One region of the Cytobacillus sp. FSL M8-0252 genome, then DNA from elsewhere that is predicted to be linked to it. Evidence: riboswitches for the same ligand, from Rfam matches in the RefSeq annotation. Region 1 holds a riboswitch; each other region holds the start of a gene.
What was found. Region 1 has a riboswitch for S-adenosylmethionine ahead of MKX83_RS19960 (methionine ABC transporter ATP-binding protein). Riboswitches for the same ligand answer to the same signal wherever they lie in the genome.
Positions count from the first base shown of each region.

Region 2: another riboswitch for S-adenosylmethionine. It lies ahead of MKX83_RS08110 (PLP-dependent aspartate aminotransferase family protein); the one in region 1 lies ahead of MKX83_RS19960 (methionine ABC transporter ATP-binding protein).
Region 3: another riboswitch for S-adenosylmethionine. It lies ahead of mtnK (S-methyl-5-thioribose kinase); the one in region 1 lies ahead of MKX83_RS19960 (methionine ABC transporter ATP-binding protein).
Region 4: another riboswitch for S-adenosylmethionine. It lies ahead of MKX83_RS00700 (bifunctional homocysteine S-methyltransferase/methylenetetrahydrofolate reductase); the one in region 1 lies ahead of MKX83_RS19960 (methionine ABC transporter ATP-binding protein).

Region 1 is NZ_JBBOWZ010000001.1:3,950,720-3,953,864, reverse strand. It holds gene MKX83_RS19965 (O-acetylhomoserine aminocarboxypropyltransferase/cysteine synthase family protein) at 81-1,397, shown strand; SAM riboswitch class I at 1,485-1,589, shown strand; gene MKX83_RS19960 (methionine ABC transporter ATP-binding protein) at 1,703-2,728, shown strand; gene MKX83_RS19955 (methionine ABC transporter permease) at 2,721-3,145, shown strand, end outside.
Region 2 is NZ_JBBOWZ010000001.1:1,560,698-1,563,842, forward strand. It holds gene MKX83_RS08100 (MBL fold metallo-hydrolase) at 1-373, shown strand, start outside; gene MKX83_RS08105 (NUDIX hydrolase) at 407-1,033, shown strand; SAM riboswitch class I at 1,099-1,199, shown strand; SAM riboswitch class I at 1,380-1,490, shown strand; gene MKX83_RS08110 (PLP-dependent aspartate aminotransferase family protein) at 1,567-3,145, shown strand, end outside.
Region 3 is NZ_JBBOWZ010000001.1:1,216,690-1,219,834, reverse strand. It holds gene mtnA (S-methyl-5-thioribose-1-phosphate isomerase) at 1-663, opposite strand, end outside; gene mtnK (S-methyl-5-thioribose kinase) at 660-1,844, opposite strand; SAM riboswitch class I at 1,991-2,144, opposite strand; SAM riboswitch class I at 2,346-2,449, shown strand; gene MKX83_RS06385 (2,3-diketo-5-methylthiopentyl-1-phosphate enolase) at 2,548-3,145, shown strand, end outside.
Region 4 is NZ_JBBOWZ010000001.1:141,763-144,907, reverse strand. It holds gene rplD (50S ribosomal protein L4) at 1-221, opposite strand, end outside; gene rplC (50S ribosomal protein L3) at 246-875, opposite strand; gene rpsJ (30S ribosomal protein S10) at 912-1,220, opposite strand; SAM riboswitch class I at 1,579-1,691, shown strand; gene MKX83_RS00700 (bifunctional homocysteine S-methyltransferase/methylenetetrahydrofolate reductase) at 1,798-3,145, shown strand, end outside.

The DNA of each region.
Region 1 (3,145 bases):
GAGATGATAAACCCTCTTCTTTGTGAAGAGGGTTTTTGGTCGTCTTTTCTTTCCAATTTAAAAAAGAGGAGAGATGTAAAATGGCAGAAAAAGAAAAGCAACTTCGATTTGAAACAATTGGTGTTCATGGTGGGCTAAAACCTGATCCAGTAACAGGGGCAAGAGCGGTCCCAATCTATCAAAATAATGCTTATCAATTCCAGAATACAGAGCATGCGCAAGACTTATTTGGCTTAAAAGAAACAGGATATATTTATTCTCGTATTCATAATCCAACGGTTACTGTGTTTGAGGAAAGAGTTGCATTGTTAGAAGGGGGAACAGGCGCATTAGCATTAGCAAGCGGGCAAGCAGCCATTTACTTAGCTCTTCTTAATATTGTTCAAGCGGGTGATGAAATTGTAGCTGCCTCTAATTTATATGGAGGTACATATAATTTATTTACAGTCACTTTACCAAAGTACGGCATCAACGTTAGGCTTATCGATATTAATAATGAAGAGGAACTACGAGCAGCAATCAATGAGAAGACACGAGCTGTATTTGCCGAAACCATTGGTAACCCGAGTTTACAAGTACTAGATATTGAAACAGTTTCAAATATCGCCCATGAACATGGTGTGCCGTTAGTGGTTGATAACACATTTGCAACTCCTTATCTATGTCGGCCAATTGAGCATGGCGCAGACATTGTTGTTCACTCTGCAACGAAATGGTTACTTGGGAATGGGACGACAATGGGGGGGATCATTGTTGACGGTGGTAAATTTGATTGGAACTCAGAGAAGTATCCAGGATTAAGTCAGCCGGATACAAGCTATAACGATATAGTATATAGTGAGGCACTGGGCCCTGTAGCATATATTACTAAAGCGAGAGTGCAGCTTCTAAGAGATTTAGGTCCAGCACTAAGTGCACAAAGCGCCTTCCAATTTACGTTAGGTTTAGAAACGTTAACGGTTCGAATGAAAGAACATATTGCTAATACGAAAAAAATTGTGCAATATTTAAATAATCATCCTGCTGTTAATTGGGTACTTTATCCGGGCGATGACAACCATCCTAATAAAGAATTAGCAGACAAATATTTATCTAAAGGTGCAGGGGCAGTTGTCGTTTTTGGCATATCTGGTGGGCGTGAAGCAGGTGCGAAGGTTATTAATTCGGTTGAGCTGTTCGCACATGTAGCGAATGTAGGTGATGCAAAAAGTCTTATTATACATCCAGCAAGCACAACGCATCAACAACTTAATCAGGATGGGTTAAAACAAGCAGGTGTACCTGAAGACTTAATCCGATTATCAATTGGAATTGAAAATGTAGAAGATTTGATCGATGATCTTGAATCTGCTATTGAAGCGGCAACCGGTATTGCTTCATTAAATATAAGGGTCTAACAACTATTATTTCAGATTTGACACCTACTTCAATGACATGATACTATTACACAGGTACACAAAAAAATTCAATATATTCATAGTTTGCTCTTATTTAGAGAGGTGGAGGGAAGTGCCCTTTGAAGCCCGGCAACCGTCATTTAATTGAAATGGTGCCAATTCACTCAAAGCATTAGCTTTGAAAGATGAGAGAAAGGAATTTTCATAACAAGCCTTTCTGCTCATAAGCAGGAAGGCTTTTTTTATAAACAATGGATATGCTATAAATGTGTTGGTTTTTCTGGATTGAAGAGGTGAAGTATAAAATGATTTCAATAAAAGATGTAAAAAAGATTTTCTCAACGAAAAACGGGAAAGTAAATGCAGTAGACAATGTTAACCTCGAAATTAACGAGGGTGAAATATTCGGTGTAATCGGATACAGTGGTGCGGGTAAAAGTACATTGATTCGTATGTTAAATGGACTTGAAATCCCGACTGAAGGCGTTGTATCTGTAGCTGGGAATGAAGTTTCTCGCATAAAAGGTGCTAGCTTAAGAAAGGCTAGACAAGAAATAAGCATGATTTTCCAACATTTTAATTTATTGTGGTCTCGAACAGTACGAGAAAACATTGCGTTTCCATTAGAAATTGCTGGTGTACCTAAGAAAGCGCGACTAGAGAGAGTTAATGAATTAATTAAATTGGTTGGACTAGATGGTCGAGAGGATGCCTATCCCTCGCAATTAAGCGGTGGACAAAAACAGCGAGTAGGTATTGCTAGAGCACTTGCCAATAATCCTAAAGTACTGTTATGTGATGAGGCGACAAGTGCTCTAGATCCGCAAACAACTGATAGTATTCTCGACTTACTTGTTGATATTAATGAACGTTTAGGGTTAACTATTGTGTTAATTACGCATGAAATGCATGTCATTCGCAAGATTTGCCACCGTGTGGCTGTCATGGAAGGTGGAAGAATTGTTGAAATTGGCGAAGTGCTAGATGTGTTCCAAAAGCCAAAAGAACCTATTACGAAGCGATTTGTTCAACAAGTGACCGAACCGGAAGAAACGAAGGAAACGATTACACATTTACTGAGTGCTTATCCAAATGGCCAAATTGTTCAACTTGGATTTGTAGGTGGTTCAGCGGAACAACCATTAATCACAAACTTAATTCGCCACTACAATGTAACAGTGAATGTATTACAAGGAAAGATATCCCAAACACAAAGTGGCTCTTACGGTACCTTATTTATTCATATAGATGGAGAGTCGGATGAGGTTACCCGCGCGATTGAATATATTCATTCGCAGAAGGTTGGCGTGGAGGTGATTTCCCATGCTTAATGAATGGCTACCAAATGTGGATTGGGAAAGAATGTGGGAAGCAACAAAAGAAACTTTATATATGACAAGTATTTCTGTTATAGCCACGTTTATTTTAGGAATTATTCTTGGATTACTTTTGTTCTTAACCTCTAAAGGTAATATATGGCAAAATCAGCTAGTTAATAAGATTATTGCGGCATTCGTCAATGTCTTTCGATCCATTCCGTTTTTAATCTTGATTGTGTTATTAATCCCTTTCACAAAAATGATTTTAGGGACAATGATTGGTGAAAATGCAGCATTACCAGCACTCATTATTGGTGCAGCACCTTTCTATGCAAGAATGGTGGAAATTGGCTTACGTGAAATTGATAAAGGTGTCATTGAAGCCTCTAAATCGATGGGTGCAAAAACAAGTACAATCATATGGAAAGT
Region 2 (3,145 bases), 2.4 Mb from region 1:
AGTCCTGCCATCGACTTCTCCTAATCAGTTTGATCCAGAGGCGATGTTATCTTCTGTTGAAAAAATCGAATCACTTCAACCACAACATATCTTTTTTGGGCATTATGGTGAGGGCCCTGAACCAAAGGATGTTTTTACACAAATTCGTTATTGGTTACCTATATTTACTTCAGTTGCAGATGACGTTTTTCTCCAAGGAAATGACATAATAAAAATGCAGGAAGCCATACAATCGGAATTGTTGGAACAAGTAAAACATTATTTATTAACAGCGCACGATGTTGAACTTAGTGCAGAGGATAAGAAGCTAATAGGCTTAGATTTAAATGTCTGCACAATGGGGATGATTGATAGATTGCAGAAAGAGAAATAAAGATTTAAGTCGTGTGGTTTGGAGGTAATTAACATGGATTTGGAAGAAATAAGATCAGAGATACAGCATCGTCAATCAGATATATTGGGTAGCTCTAGATTGGATAAATTCGCTGTTCTTCTTCCCCTAATAGAAAAAGATGGAGAAATACATATTTTGTTTGAAGTACGGTCTTTATCTATGAGAAGACAGCCAGGGGAAATTTGCTTTCCTGGGGGGAAAATGGATCAAGACGATGTGGATTTGATTGAGACGGCAAAAAGGGAGACCAGTGAAGAGTTAGGTATCCCAATTGGAGAAGTCTCTGTTTTTTCAGAACTTGATTATGTAGTGACACCTTATGATACAGTGATTTATCCGTTTGTAGGCACAATAGAGAGCATCAGTGATCTTAAGCTAAATCCAGAGGAAGTGGATCAAATTTTCACAGTACCACTTACTTATTTTTTGAAAGAGGGACCATCAATTCATTATATTGAGATGAAGCCAGAGCCTAATAGTAGCTTCCCTTATCATCTCATTCCTAATGGGGAAAAATATAAATGGCAAACGCGAAGGATGCAAGAAATTTTTTATACTTATAAAGGTCATGTGATATGGGGGTTAACAGCTAAGATACTGTATCATTTTTTGACACTTATCCAGGATGAAAATAAATAAATTTTCAAAATGTTATTGACGATTCCCTATAAAAGGGTATATGATGTTAAACAAATAAATAGAACTTCTTATCCAGAGAGGCGGAGGGACTGACCCAGTGAAGCCTCGGCAACCAGCAATCTTTTGTATGGTGCCAATTTCAGAGGATATTATCCAAAGATAAGGAGAAGGTGAGCGTGTGAATTCAAAGCCCTTCTGCCCTTCTTGGTGGAAGGGTTTTTTATGTGATAGAGCCAATATTTTATTGGAATATAAAATATATTCAGATTTTATATTGACGACAATTTGTTTTTTGGATATAATTCTATTTGTAATTAAAGTATTAACGCTTTAAAAAATAAAATATTTCTTATCGAGAGTGACGGAGGGATCAGGCCCTATGAAGTCCGGCAACCTTCAAGCAAATGCTTGAAAAGGTGCTAAATCCTGCAGGCAGTGAATGTCTGGAAGATAAGATGAGGCAACCCCCTCTTCTTATGAAGAGGGGGTTATTTATTTTAATTATCCGACTAAAAAGTAGAGGAGAGTATATAATGACGAATCAATTTAACACTTATGATGATGAGACGATTTTATTACATGGAGGTCAATCACCAGACCCGACAACGGGATCTCGTGCAGTTCCTATTTATCAAACGAGTTCATATGTTTTTCATAATACAGATCATGCGCAAAGCCTATTTTCATTGGATGAGACGGGAAATATCTATTCACGAATCGGTAATCCAACGGTAGATGTATTAGAAAAACGTATTGCTTTATTAGAAGATGGGGTAGCGGCAGTAGCGACTTCATCTGGAATGGCAGCTATAGCTCTTTCGATTATGAATATTGCCCAAGCGGGTGATGAGATTGTTGCAGCTTCGAACCTTTATGGTGGAACATATAATCTTTTTGCTATAACACTTCCGAAATATGGGATTAAAGTTCATTTTGTTGATGGTTCTGACCCTGAGAATTACCGTAAAGCGATTACGCCAAAAACTAAGGCTTTATATGGAGAGATTATTGGGAACCCAAGTCTTCATGTCCTAGATGTAGAGGCAGTTGCAAATATTGCTCATGAAAATGATATTCCTCTTATTATTGATAATACTTTCGCTTCACCTTATCTTTGCAAACCAATCCAATGGGGTGCAGATATTGTCATTCACTCGGCAACAAAATGGATTGGAGGTCATGGAACAACAATTGGTGGACTTGTAGTTGATGGCGGACGATTTAATTGGAATCATGATAAGTTTCCTGGTTTTACTCAGCCAGACCCAAGTTATAACGGTATTGTTTATGCGAATGAGTTTGGTACTCTCGCTTTCAGTACAAAGCTTCGTGTTCAGTTGCTGCGCGATTTTGGGTCATCATTAAGCCCACATAGTGCATTTCTTTTACTCCAAGGATTGGAAACACTCCATTTACGTATAGAGAAACATACGGAAAATGCAGCGAAGATAGCCCATTTCTTAAACGCTCATCCAGCTGTCGATTGGGTCGCATATCCAGGTTTAGCAGAGCATCCAGGGCATGAACTCGCGAAGAAATATTTAAACACTGGCTTCGGTTCCATTGTGAACTTCGGTATTAAAGGTGGCCGAGATGCGGGTAAAAAAGTGATAGATACCATTGCATTGTGGTCTCATGTAGCCAATGTAGGTGATGCGAAGTCACTCATTATTCATCCGGCTTCAACCACACATCAACAGTTAAGTGCAGAAGATTTAATTAAAAGCGGTGTAAGTGAGGAACTCATACGTTTATCAGTTGGGATTGAATCGGTTAGAGATTTAACCAATGACTTAGATCAAGCCTTCTATGAAGCGACTGGTATTTCTTCGAAGGGAGAACAAAAAGGAGAAACAGCAGTAAATGATGAAGGTGTTATTCGATGGGCATTACAATCATCCTCATTAAAAGAAGATGTGGATGGCAAAGAACTGCAAAGAGCAAAAAGGATAGCTGTTGTTGGATTAAGTGGAAATCCTGCTAGACCAAGTTACCGTTTAGCAAGAAAAATGCAAAGATTAGGTTATCAAATCGTGCCAGTTAATCCAAGAGAAACAGAAGTATTAGGTGAACAGGCATATCCAAATTTAAAATCCATTCCTTTTACCATTG
Region 3 (3,145 bases), 2.7 Mb from region 1:
ATGAGCAGCCATATTATCAGTAATGACCGTCACATCCACATTGGACTGTTGAAGCTCCCAAGCAGTTAGGCGCGCTCCCTGGAGAACCGGTCTCGTTTCACAAGCATATACTTGAAAGTCAACACCCTTCTCCTTGCCTAAATGAAACGGCGCTAGCGCTGTACCATATTTTCCCGTAGCAATCGTCCCCGCATTGCAAATCGTTAATACCTTTTTCCTTCCATTCAATAGACTTAGTGCATTTTCACCAATTTGGCGACAAATCTCCTCGTCTTCTTGATGTATTTTCTTTGCTTCTTGCTCCAAACTGATAATTGTCTCCTCTGTTGAATACAGCGTTTCTATTACTTTCATCATTCGATCCAAAGCCCAGAACAAATTAACAGCTGTCGGTCTAGAGCCCGCTAGATAAAGATAATCTTCATGAATTCTAAGATGGAAAGTTTCAATGTCGACCCCTTCGTATTTTTTTGCAGCAATCGCTAAACCATAAGCAGCAGTAATTCCAATAGCTGGCGCCCCTCTTACTTTCAACTGAATAATTGCCTCAAAGACATCTTCAATGGTTTCGAGTTCTATCCATCTTGTTTGATGGGGTAATAAGGTTTGATCAAGAATTTTCAATCTACCTTCTTGCCATTCAATTGGTGTTGGTATACTCATGATGTATACGCCTCCAGTTCCTTAAGAAGTTGCGAGATTGTTACTATGTTTTTGCGATTAATAATCAAGGATGAACCTAATTGAATCGTTGCCTTCTTCACATATAATCTAATTGAACTATCTTCTATTCCATCAAGATCCTTCACATGCGACAATCCGATTGTTCTCCGAATTAATTCACACCCTACTACTCCGATAGCATCTTTAAATACTTTAGCTAGAAAAGACTCTAGAGCGCCTGGTACTTTCGTAAAAGGATTAACAACAGAATTTTGCCAAGCTTCTGAAAAATATTGAGAAAACACATCCCATACTTCTTCTATCTGTTGAAGAATAACGATTCTATCGTTTTCGTTTCGTACAAGTACTTGGAAAATGAGATGGGCAATATATTGACCGACATCAAATCCAATCGGACCATAAAAGCCGAACTCAGGATCGATCACCTTCGTCTCACTCTTACTCGCAAATATACTCCCTGTATGTAGGTCACCATGTAGTAAGCTCTCTGCTTCTGTGAGAAAAGCATATTTTATTTTGGCTACTTCAAGTTTCAACTTGTCATTAGCCCATAGTTGCTGAACCACTTCAGCCAACTCAGCTTCAAAATCATTCGTTTCCACATCAAAAAATGGATCGGTGAATACTAAATCCTCAGTGATTTTACATAGTTCAGGATTTGAAAATTTAGCGACCAATTTCTTTTTCTCAAACGGATGAAGAGCAAAATCTGAAGTTGAAAACAATGTCTTTGCTAAGTACTCACCAATATGAGCTGATAAATTCGGATAATGATCCCCTTGAATCAATCCGTCTCTTACAATTGTCAAATGGGAAAGATCCTCCATCACAGTTAATGCTAGCTCTTCATCTGATGCTAGTACTGCTGGGAGGAGGTGAGGAACGAATTCACCATGCTTCTTAAGCACTTCTGCCTCCAGTTTTGCACGTTTAAGTGTTAGAGGCCAGCTTTCTCCGACTACTTTTGCATAAGGGAGTGCTTGCTTAATAATTACACTTTTATGATTAGAAGTAATACGGTAAACATAATTCAAATTACCATCACCAATCTCTTCCACCGTCATTTTTTCATCCGGTAAAAACAGTTTTAAACTCTTCACGTATTCACACGCTGATTCCTCTGTCAAAGCGCGATAACCTATATTATCTAAAACAGCCATATCTCTTCCCCCTTATTTCTTTATTTATCTGTGGCACAAAACAGGGGTGACTACATGAAGAGATGTAGTCGGACCTGCTTTGTCATTACAGAAACAAAAATGCCCCTTTCCTTTACAGAAAGAGGCATTCGTCATTACGATTTTGCCTCTCATCTTTCAGAATAACTTCTGAATGGAATTAGCACCGTGCCTTACATTAGGCGCAGAAATTCTCTAGCTGCGCCTCGTTTCACAACGATATTACGGTCGGTTGCTGGGTTTCATCGGGCCATATTTCCCTCCACCTGCTCTTGATAAGAGTATAAAAGATTCATTTTTTGAAATATCTTGAGCAAATACTAGCACCGTTTATAAAAAAGTGTCAATCTTTTTTTTAAAACTTTTCATCTTTTTAAGGTTAAAAGAATTTTGTCATATAACGTAAAAAATTCTCTGTTGACAGATAAAACACCTGGTGACATAATACAATTGTGCAAAAATTTAAAACGATAATTATAAATTTTCTTATCAAGAGCAGGCGGAGGGACGAGCCCGATGAAGCCCGGCAACCGATTCTAAATGAACACGGTGCTAATTCTTGCAGCAATCATGCTGACAGATAAGGAGAAGGTTCTATCACTGCGAACTAACCCTCTTCTTATTGATTAAGAAGAGGGTTTTTTATTGTCAATGTTAATTCGAAATCATCAGGGAGGGTTCTCATATGGGAGATGTAATTGCAACTTATCAAGTATACGCAAGACCCGGTTCATTAGAGAAAAAAGCAGAGGATATCGCTTTAGGATTAACGATAGGCTCGTGGACAGCGTTACCATTACTTGAGCAAAAACAATTACTAAAACATAAAGGCAGAGTCACTGCACTACAAGAATTTTATGATGATGAACATCCCAATCGGTTCGGTGAAGTAAGGTGCGAAATTAGTATCGCCTACCCTACATATAATTTCACATTTGATATTCCAGCAATCTTAACAACTGTATTTGGAAAGTTATCTCTAGATGGTGAAGTAAAATTATTAAATCTGGAATTTGATAATGAGGATCTTTCCCGTTTTCCTGGACCAAAATTCGGTATAAAAAATATAAGATCGAAACTAAATATTCAAGACCGCCCATTACTTATGAGTATATTTAAAGGCATTATCGGCAGGGATATTCACTTTTTAAGAGAACAGTTAAGAGACCAGGCTATGGGAGGCGTTGATATTGTAAAAGATGATGAAATTCTTTTTGATGTCAACATCTCTTTTGAAGACCGAATTATCGCAGGTAAAGAAATACTAGATGAAGTCTATGAAA
Region 4 (3,145 bases), 3.8 Mb from region 1:
CGAGCACGACCTGTGCCTTTTTGACGCCATGGTTTACGTCCTCCGCCAGCTACTTCAGAACGAATTTTAGTTTTATGAGTTCCTTGACGTAGAGAAGCTCTTTGCATAATAACAGCTTCAAACATCACGTGGTTGTTTGGCTCGATACCAAAGATTGAGTCGTTCAGCTCAATATCGCCAACTTGTGAACCACTTTGGTTTAATAATGCAACTTTAGGCATTCTTACTTCCTCCTTTCCGGGTTATTACTTTGCTTTAACCGCACTTACTAGTTTTAGAAGCGCTTTTTTAGAGCCAGGTACATTACCTTTTACTAATAGAAGATTGCGTTCTGCATCTACTTTTACGATTTCAAGGTTTTGTACTGTGATTTGTTCTCCGCCCATGCGACCAGGTAATAATTTACCTTTGAATACGCGGTTTGGAGCAACAGGACCCATTGAACCTGGGCGACGGTGGTAACGTGAACCGTGTGCCATTGGTCCGCGAGATTGTCCGTGGCGTTTAATTGCACCTTGGAAACCTTTACCTTTTGAAATTCCTGTTACATCAATTTTTTCACCTTCAGCGAAAATATCAACTTTGACTTCCTGACCAACTTCATACTCAGCTAAGTCAGCTCCGCGTAATTCGCGAACGAAGCGCTTAGGAGTAGTATCAGCTTTAGCAGCGTGTCCTTTTTCCGGTTTGTTTGAAAGCTTTTCGCGTTTATCTTCAAAACCGATTTGGATTGCTTCGTATCCATCAGTATCAACTGATTTCTTTTGAAGAACAACGTTTGGAGTAGCTTCAACCACTGTTACCGGGATAAGATCACCGTTTTCAGCAAATACTTGAGTCATACCAATCTTTCTTCCTAAGATTCCTTTGGTCATTTCAGTCACACCTCCTAGATTGTTTTAATGTATTAATTAAAGTTTAATTTCGATATCAACACCAGATGGTAAGTCTAAACGCATTAATGAATCGACTGTTTGTGGTGTTGGATTAATGATGTCGATTAAACGTTTGTGTGTACGCATTTCGAATTGCTCACGAGAATCTTTATATTTATGCACCGCACGAAGAATTGTGTAAACTGACTTTTCAGTTGGCAATGGGATTGGACCAGATACAGCCGCACCAGAGCGTTTTGCAGTTTCAACGATTTTTTCAGCAGATTGATCAAGAATTCTGTGATCATAAGCTTTTAAACGAATACGAATTTTTTGTTTTGCCATTATTTTCCCTCCTTTTCGCCTATTTTCATATAGACATTCTCCGTGAAAATTTCCCACACACTCGCCATGGCAAAGCGGCCGGGTGTGTCAGCAACCTTTCACTTCATCGCAGTCAAAGACCAACATTGTCTATTATACAGAAAAGACATAACAAATGCAACTATTGATTGCGTTTCTCTCTGTTCTGCACACTTTTAACATTATAACTGCTGTTAATAGTGTTTTCAAGTATATCCTCCTCTTTACATCATTTTCTAAAAAAACGCTTATTTAATTACTTATTTTTAAATTTTCTAAATTTTTATTTGACAAACATAGACTCATTCATGTAAATTTTAGTCAATAAAATATTTTTTATTTCTTATCATGAGAGGTTGAGGGATAGGCCCGATGACACCTCAGCAACCATCAATAGTGAACACTATTGAAAAGGTGCTAATTCCTACAAGCTATACGCTTGAAAGATGAGAAGATGACTATGATAATAATAGGCCTTCTTCTTGAGGGCCTTTTTTATTTTCTCTTTGGCTTCTCATCCATTGAATTCAACAAAATATGAATTGAAGGAGTGAGACCTTTGAACTTCCTTGAAAAAATGAAGAACCAAGTATTAATTGCTGACGGTGCGATAGGAACACTTCTTTATTCTTATGGTACGGATACATGTTTTGAAGAGTTGAACCTCTCAGCACCGGAACAAATTCAGCACATTCATCAAGCCTATCTCCATGCAGGTGCTGATTTAATTCAAACAAATTCCTATGCTGCGAATGATTTAAAATTGAAACGGTATGGCCTAGAGGATTCAGTCAAAGAGATTAATAGTGCGGCTGTAAAACTGGCACGATCTAGTATTCAACAGCACCAGGCATATGTGCTTGGCACAATTGGAGGTGTACGAGGATTAAACCCCCTCTCTATTCCTCTAGATGAAATTAAACGTAACTTTCGTGAACAGCTATACTGCTTATTGATAGAAGGCGTAGATGGGCTCCTTCTTGAAACGTATTATGATTTAGAAGAATTAGAAACGGTTCTCTCTATTGCCCGGAAAGAAACGGATATACCTATAATTGCCCAAGTGTCTTTACAAGAAATCGCTATATTACAAAATGGGACGTTAATTAATGACGCCTTAAAAAGGTTAGAAGCTAAAAGGGCAGATGTTGTCGGGGTAAACTGCCGTTTAGGTCCACATCATATGTTAGAGACACTCTCCTCCGTTGAATTACCTCAGCACGCGTTTCTATCTGCATATCCTAACGCGAGTCTACCGGCCTATATCGATGGTACGATTCAATATAAGGAGGGTGAAGACTATTTTAGAAAATCAGCGAAGTCCTTCCTTAAGCAAGGTGTTCGACTGCTTGGTGGTTGCTGCGGAACGACACCTGGCCATATTAAAGCATTTGCAGACGAAGTTAGGCATGCTGTACCGATTATTGAAAAACAAGTAACAAATAAAAGGAAACCTAAAATAGAGAGAATTATAATCGAACGCACCAATACCCCGTTAGAGACACTTGTACAAGAAAAACGCACCATCATCGTCGAACTAGACCCACCTAAGAAGCTATCAACTGCTAAATTTTTTGAAGGCGCCAGAGCCTTAAAAGATGCTGGGGTTGATGCAATCACACTCGCAGATAACTCTCTTGCGACACCACGAATCGCAAATGAAGCCCTAGCACATATCATCCAAAGGGATACAAACGTTCGACCACTTGTCCATCTCTCCTGTAGAGATCGAAACTTAATCGGCTTACAATCACATCTCATGGGTCTTCATACATTGGGGTTGCATGATATTTTAGCCATTACAGGGGATCCGGCAAGAGTTGGTAATTTCCCAGGCGCTTCATCTGTATTTGATTTATCTTCCTTTGAATTAATAGAAATGATTAAACAATTTAATGAAGGAATTT